DNA from 3 places in the Peribacillus sp. P4_B1 genome. Region 1 is predicted to be linked to each of the others. Evidence: riboswitches for the same ligand, from Rfam matches in the RefSeq annotation. Region 1 holds a riboswitch; each other region holds the start of a gene.
What was found. Region 1 has a riboswitch for cobalamin ahead of AC1DVK_RS12360 (ribonucleoside-diphosphate reductase subunit alpha). Riboswitches for the same ligand answer to the same signal wherever they lie in the genome.

Region 1 (2,269 bases):
CGAATAGGAATAAATCCAATTCCTTCACAGCGATGACCGATTCAATGGCTGCTTCTATTTCAGCTTGCTTAGCAAGAACTTCGTTCGGATCTACAGCATTGACCTGAGCTATCTCAACTTTAGCCATTCCCATGGAGAATTCTTTTGCATCAAGAGTGATTAACTGGGCAATCGTCTTGTCGCTCAAGTCAGCTCCCGCCTTCAACATTTCCAAGCCATATGTTTCAGCGTTTACTCCCGCAATATCAGCCAGTTCCATAGCTGCTGCAACGTCTTGCTCTGTGCATGTCGGGGATTTGAACAATAAAGAATCGGAAATTATGGCAGATAGCATAAGTCCGGCGATCGCTTTAGGGACTTCAATGCCGTTTTCTTTATAGATTTTATTTAAAATCGTTGCCGTACAGCCAACTGGCTCCGCACGGTAATATAAAGGATCGCTTGTTTCAAAGTTAGCGATACGGTGATGGTCGATAACTTCCAACACACGGACTTGGTCAATATCTTCTGCACTTTGCTGGCGTTCGTTGTGGTCGACCAGAATCACGCCATCCGCTTCCCCTGCCACTTTTTCCACAAGGCGGGGAGCTTCGAATTTGAATTGGTCCAACGCATATTGAGTTTCACCATTCACTTCACCCAGACGAACTGGTTCAGCGTTGATACCTAGTTGCTTTTTAAGATCTGCATAAGCGATTGCTGAACAGATTGTGTCTGTATCCGGGTTTTTATGTCCAAAAACTAATACTTTTTCCAAGATTTTAACCCCTTTTTCATAAATATTTTTCCGCGAATCCCCTCATCGCAATAAGGGAGACCCACCTTTACTATACACTTTATTTTAACACAAAATCCCGTAAATTCAGTGCTCGAATTACCCATTCCCCAATAAAATCTTTCATTCTCAATCCCTCTACCTTCACTTTGTCAATAGATAAGGGTTGGTTTTTCTCAAATATATTAGTTGAATTATCATCGTATATGGCTTACGATAATATAAGCAGAAATACTAGATATTGATTACACAAACAATACTAATAACTATATATAGAATATTTTATAATCCAAGGTGCCAGTGATGGCTGAAAAGGGAATCCGGTGTAAACCCGGAACTGTCCCCGCAACTGTAAATGTGACGAAATGAGAAACCACTGTATAGCTCTCTCTATACGGGAAGGACTCAAAGTAGGATGATCATGAGTCAGGAGACCTGCCTTGATTTTTTCATGTTTCTTATTCTTCGGGGATTGAGATGATGAAACGATAGTATAATGGCTATTTTTTCATGGTTCTTTTATTCTATCGTTTGATCCGCTCAATCCATTTGGGCGGTTTTTTTATTTTAGCGGAAGTTTACAAGGAGGATTATTAATGACTCAAACATATAACTCTACCATAAGCGAAAATGACACCGAAACGAATTCAATCCAGCTTGAGATGTTATCAAAGGAATTCGAAGGCCGTCTCGATATGGAAAAGTTCAAAAAGCGTTTTATAAAATGGCTTGATCGCAAAAGTGACTCAACCGATGAACAGGCATCAAAAAAACTGATTCAGCTCGCTCTTGAAAGTGTGGATATAGATGCTCCCGATTGGACGTTCGTTGCTGCAGCAGAACTATTGAATACGATGTATAGGGATGCACAGGCAAATCGAGGTTATGAAGGCATGAGTTATGGCCCATTCTATGAACTGATCACGGAACTCTCGCAACTTTCAGAAGGCCAGCGTTATCCCATTTATAAATCAGAACTGCTAGCTTCTTATACGAAAGCGGAAATTGAGGAATTGGGTTCGGTGATCGACCCGGAAAAGGATAAATTATTTTCTTACATAGGCATTTACTTATTAAACGATCGCTACCTAGCCCGCCCAAAAAAAGACAAGGTCTACGAACTGCCTCAAGAGCGCTTCATGATCATCGCGATGGAAATCATGCGAATGGAAAAAACGGAGCATCGTCTTCAACTAATAAAAGAAGCTTACTGGGCTATGTCCAACCTTTATATGACTGTTGCGACGCCTACTCTATCCAATGCAGGTAAAACGCATGGACAGTTAAGCTCTTGTTTTATCGACGCAATTGAGGATTCCATTGACGGCATCTATCTATCTAACTACGATGCTGCAAAAGTATCAAAATTCGGCGGCGGTGTAGGTCTTTACGTTGGTAAGATTCGTTCGCTTGGTTCTGATATCCGAGGTTTCTCTGGAAACAGTTCCGGCACGACTCCCTGGATCCGGCTATTCAACCAGACAGCTGTCAGTG
Region 2 (2,269 bases), on a different contig from region 1:
GAGAGTGCAAAAATCATTTTTTCCAACGGATGTTCATCCTTTAGCCCATTGAAATAGGCATATTTATCAATGAGTAACATGCTTGGATTCTTCGGGCATGGCTTGTTTGGCTTGCTTATTCCTTTGTCTCATTACGCCAATGAAATATCCAATGAAACCAGCTCCGATTGCAGCTTGCAGCGCAAATAATAAGCTTTCTGTTTCTGCACCTGGTGGCTCCCAAATACTGTTGAACCATGGCTTATATTCCGGATGGATATTTGTGATGGCTTCTTCAGCTTCGCCGTCGGCACCGCCAAATTCCGTTCCTTGTTGGGTGATTAACGGTATGGTAGCAAGAATGACAACCAGGAAAAGCAGCAGTAAACTTTTTTTCATATTAACGGGCCTCCTTAGATAAAACTCGCAGCAATTTCAATTCGCCTAGATTGTATTTTTTTAAGAAATTCATCACAACGACTGTCAATAATCCCTCGCTGATTGCCAAGGGAATTTGGGTCAGGGCAAAAATCCCTGCAAACTTAGTGAATGAGGCCATGAATCCCCCTACCTCGGATGGAAAAGCAAGAGCAAGTTGAACGGAAGTTACCACATAGGTTCCTAAATCTCCAAAAGCAGCTGCCAAGAAAACGGCAAGAGAAAAAGACCACCCCAATTTAGTTGCGCCCTTGAAGACAAAGTAAGAAATGAACGGTCCGCATACTGCCATGGAAAATGCATTGGCCCCTAATGTCGTCAACCCTCCGTGAGCCAGTAATACAGCTTGAAATAACAGTACGATGGAACCCACGACACTCATGGCCAATGGTCCGAATAATATGGAACCCAAACCAACTCCTGTAGGGTGTGAAGAACTTCCCGTAACGGAAGGAATCTTCAGGGCCGATAATATGAATACAAATGCTCCCGATAGGCCGAGTATCATTTTTGTTTCTGGGTTTTCCTTTACTTTGGACCTAATCGACCGGTAACCCAAGATTAAAAATGGAAGGATAATGGCCCACCAGAATATGGCCCATTCAATCGGTAAAAATCCCTCCATAATATGCATGGCCATAGCACGTTTTGGTACAAGAAGCAATAAAATGACAAAATAAAGAATTTTCCAATTGTCTTTTTTCATTCTTTCTCCTTTCAACACTTTTAATTTTTTCTAATCAAGGCTTTTAGAAGAAAAGCGGCGCCCAACATAAAAAGCACTTCTCTAAAAAAGAAAGAAGTGCGTAATGAACAGGAATTCCATAGCATAAACCAACCACGGGCTATTCTGCCTGATCCGCACACCCATCCTCGTAGGCTGAAACAGTTTCACGCTTCATGGCAGGTCTCCTGGCTTTGGTTCATCATCCCATTACATCCTTCCCATCTCATTTGACAGTGGATTAACCTTAAGGCAATAGGACTTCCCTTTACAGTGGCGGGACCGCTCCGGATTTTCACCGGCTTCCCTTTTAAGCTGAATTTCCGAGAAAATTCAACACCATAAAACTTATGTAATTATTTTGAAAAATCTCGTATAGTTTATCATAAAGAAATAATTCCAGCTACACTCTCTTTTTTTTTTTTAGGCTAATAACGCAGAGAAGCGAGGCATGGAGCTGGATTTACCCTATTAAACTTTTCTAAACAGTCGGAATAAACTTTGAATTTTGCTAAAGTTGTTATATGATAGATAAAGTTAGCTAGAAATGTATAATAAAACCAAATATTTCATTTTAAAAGTGCTCTTGTGTGAATTATCAAGGGATAATAGGGAAATCGGTGAAAATCCGATGCAGCCCCCGCTACTGTAAACGCTGATGAAATTGTCGATGACCACTGGCTTAATGCCGGGAAGGGACAAAGTAAAATGAAGCGTAAGCCAGGAAACCTGCTTTTGAAATTGTATGATACTTTTCGGAGGGAAAGGTAGAAGGACTATGACGATTTTGGGAGATTCAGCATATTTGCCGAAGGCTCCTCATTCATATAGTTTTTTTAAAACCTTAACTCTTATGTTAAGGTTTTTTATTTTGCCTTTTCCCTGAACTCAGGAGGAAGAAGATGACTACTTGGAACTTGCAGGGTACTAATACGCATCTGTTGATTTGCAATGGAAGCAGTTGCATGAAAAAAGGCGGGGAAGAAGTAACCCAAGCGATTCGCGATGAAATTACTTCAAAGGGACTGGATATGAAAGTTCATACAACCAGGACACGCTGTAACGGAAGATGTAAGGACGCCTGCGTTGTAATTGAGTATCCCCAAGGGAGATGGTATCGGGTGGATA
Region 3 (2,269 bases), on a different contig from region 1:
TGGCAGTGATATATTCAAGAATATTGTCAATACGGCGCCGACCGATGCTCCTGAAGAAATACCTAATGTGTAAGGATCAGCGAGCGGGTTCCGGAGCAGTCCCTGAAAGGCTGCCCCGGCAATCGCAAGTGATGCCCCAACCAAACCAGCGAGCAGCACACGCGGCAAGCGGATGTTCATCACGATATTCGTAAGCATCACATCCGGATCGGCAGAAATCGGCAAGTGAAAAATCTCCTTGCCGATTATTTGTATAAGTACGGAAATCGGAACTGGCACCGAACCAAAGGAAATGCCTATCGTCATTGCGAATAACAAAATTAACAACGCAATCAAATAAGCAAACGCCCATTTAGTTGTCAAATTGGTTCGGATAGACTGCTTTTGCAAGTTCCTCTACTCCTTCTATTAAGCGTGGACCGGAACGGGTCACCAAGTCAGAAGGGACATCAAAGACTTGGCCATTCTTAACGGCATTTACGTCTTGCCATCCTTTTCGGCCTGTCACTTCACTTACTGGATCTTTTGTATAATTACCATACGTTGTAATGATGACATCCGGATTTGCAGCAATCATCGACTCTTCATCAATTTTTGCCCAGCCGTCCAATTCAGCAGCAGCGTTATCCGCTGAAATAATATGAAGCATTTCATCCATGAAGGTATTTTTTCCAGGTGTATATATATCCGGTGATGGCGAAACCTCAATTAAAACGGTCTTCCTATCCGCTTCCTTAACGGATTTGACTTTTTCCTGAATATCCTTGAGCTTCGTTTTCATATCCGCAACGATTTCGCTTGCCTTATCATTTTCCCCCGTTGCCTTTCCAATCATTTCAATAGATTCATAGACTTGGTCAAAGCTTTGTGCATCATTGACTACAAGGACATCTATTCCAGCATCCTTAAGCTGCTTTAATCCCTCATTTGAATTATGGGCACTTGATGCATGGGCAAGAACAAGGTCAGGCTTCATGGAGACAATCAGCTCCGTGTTCATTTCCATTCCGCCAACTTTTTTAATTTTTTTCGTTTCTTCCGGGTAATTATCATTGTCGGAAACACCAACGACCTTTTTACCTAAACCAAGTGCAAATACCACTTCTGTATTACTTGGTATCAACGTAACGATTTTCTTCGGTTTTTGTTCTATCGTTACTTTTTCGCCCGTTGCATCTTTAATCGTAATCGGGAAAGCGTCGTGTTGAGCATGATTCGTTTGCTGCTTTTCTTTTCCTTCATCAGTAGCGTCACTGCAGCCAACCATCATGCCTGCAGTCAGTAACATCAACAATATCAAACCAAAAATCTTCTTCATTTTCATTCCCCACAATCTTTTCATTTAATTTCTTCACCTAATAATCTCGGAAGGCACCCAAAACAAAAAGCACCTCCCGTTAAACGGAAGATGCTTGTATGGCAACAATATCATTACGGACTCTTAGGGTCTGCCACACACCTTCCCATCCGCGTAGGTTACAGGTGTACGAATCTTGGCAGGTCTCCTGGCTCATGGTCATCGTCAACGGCACCTTCCCATATCCCATACAGTGGTACACAGCCGTCAGCTCCCAAATACAGTGGCGGGACCGCGCTGGCATTTCACCAACTTCCCTTTTAAGTCATTAAGACACCAAATCGTTCATATGTATACAATTTTCACTGCCTTCATTATACACCATGTAAGAATCGATTATTATATGATTTTTCTGAACAAGTTTGAAATGCACCGTCCATTTTCAATGATTTGAAGCATTTTCTATCAGCGACGCGAACCCATCGACTGATAATCCAGGTGAAATCCGAACTCGATGCAAGGCATACATCCCTTGGTCCCTTGAAGCTCCTCCAGGTTCAGTAGTGACTGCCATCTTGTATCCAGCTTCTTCTGAAAGCCTGAGACTCTCTTCATTATAACGACCAACTGGATAGGAAAGCACTGTCGTGTCCTGTTGCAGGATACGATCAAACAGATCCTTTGACTGGACCATTTCCGCTTCTTGCTGCTCTGCCGTCATTCGGTTCAGCTCCAAATGGTTGATAGTATGGCTTTCGATCGAAATCCCCTTCCCCCTCATCTCCATCATTTGATTTTCAGTCAGGTGATGACCTTTATCGATGGACTTCCCGATCATGAAGACAGTCGCTTTCATATCATATTCTTTTAGTATATGGAAAGCGTCCGTGTAGTTATCTGTATAGCCATCATCAAAAGTAAGCCAGACACACTTTTCACTCGGCATCCGATTTTCGGTTAAAACGAGAAATG

Region 2: another riboswitch for cobalamin. It lies ahead of AC1DVK_RS09880 (energy-coupling factor ABC transporter permease); the one in region 1 lies ahead of AC1DVK_RS12360 (ribonucleoside-diphosphate reductase subunit alpha).
Region 3: another riboswitch for cobalamin. It lies ahead of AC1DVK_RS07135 (ABC transporter substrate-binding protein); the one in region 1 lies ahead of AC1DVK_RS12360 (ribonucleoside-diphosphate reductase subunit alpha).

The regions. Positions count from the first base shown of each region.
Region 1 is NZ_JBFUHM010000018.1:6,567-8,835, reverse strand. It holds gene AC1DVK_RS12365 (manganese-dependent inorganic pyrophosphatase) at 1-757, opposite strand, end outside; cobalamin riboswitch at 1,051-1,232, shown strand; gene AC1DVK_RS12360 (ribonucleoside-diphosphate reductase subunit alpha) at 1,372-2,269, shown strand, end outside.
Region 2 is NZ_JBFUHM010000013.1:49,568-51,836, reverse strand. It holds gene cbiQ (cobalt ECF transporter T component CbiQ) at 1-26, opposite strand, end outside; gene AC1DVK_RS09885 (energy-coupling factor ABC transporter substrate-binding protein) at 67-378, opposite strand; gene AC1DVK_RS09880 (energy-coupling factor ABC transporter permease) at 380-1,123, opposite strand; cobalamin riboswitch at 1,303-1,500, opposite strand; cobalamin riboswitch at 1,703-1,892, shown strand; gene AC1DVK_RS09875 ((2Fe-2S) ferredoxin domain-containing protein) at 2,044-2,269, shown strand, end outside.
Region 3 is NZ_JBFUHM010000009.1:35,795-38,063, reverse strand. It holds gene AC1DVK_RS07140 (FecCD family ABC transporter permease) at 1-390, opposite strand, end outside; gene AC1DVK_RS07135 (ABC transporter substrate-binding protein) at 353-1,318, opposite strand; cobalamin riboswitch at 1,479-1,653, opposite strand; gene AC1DVK_RS07130 (polysaccharide deacetylase family protein) at 1,740-2,269, opposite strand, start outside.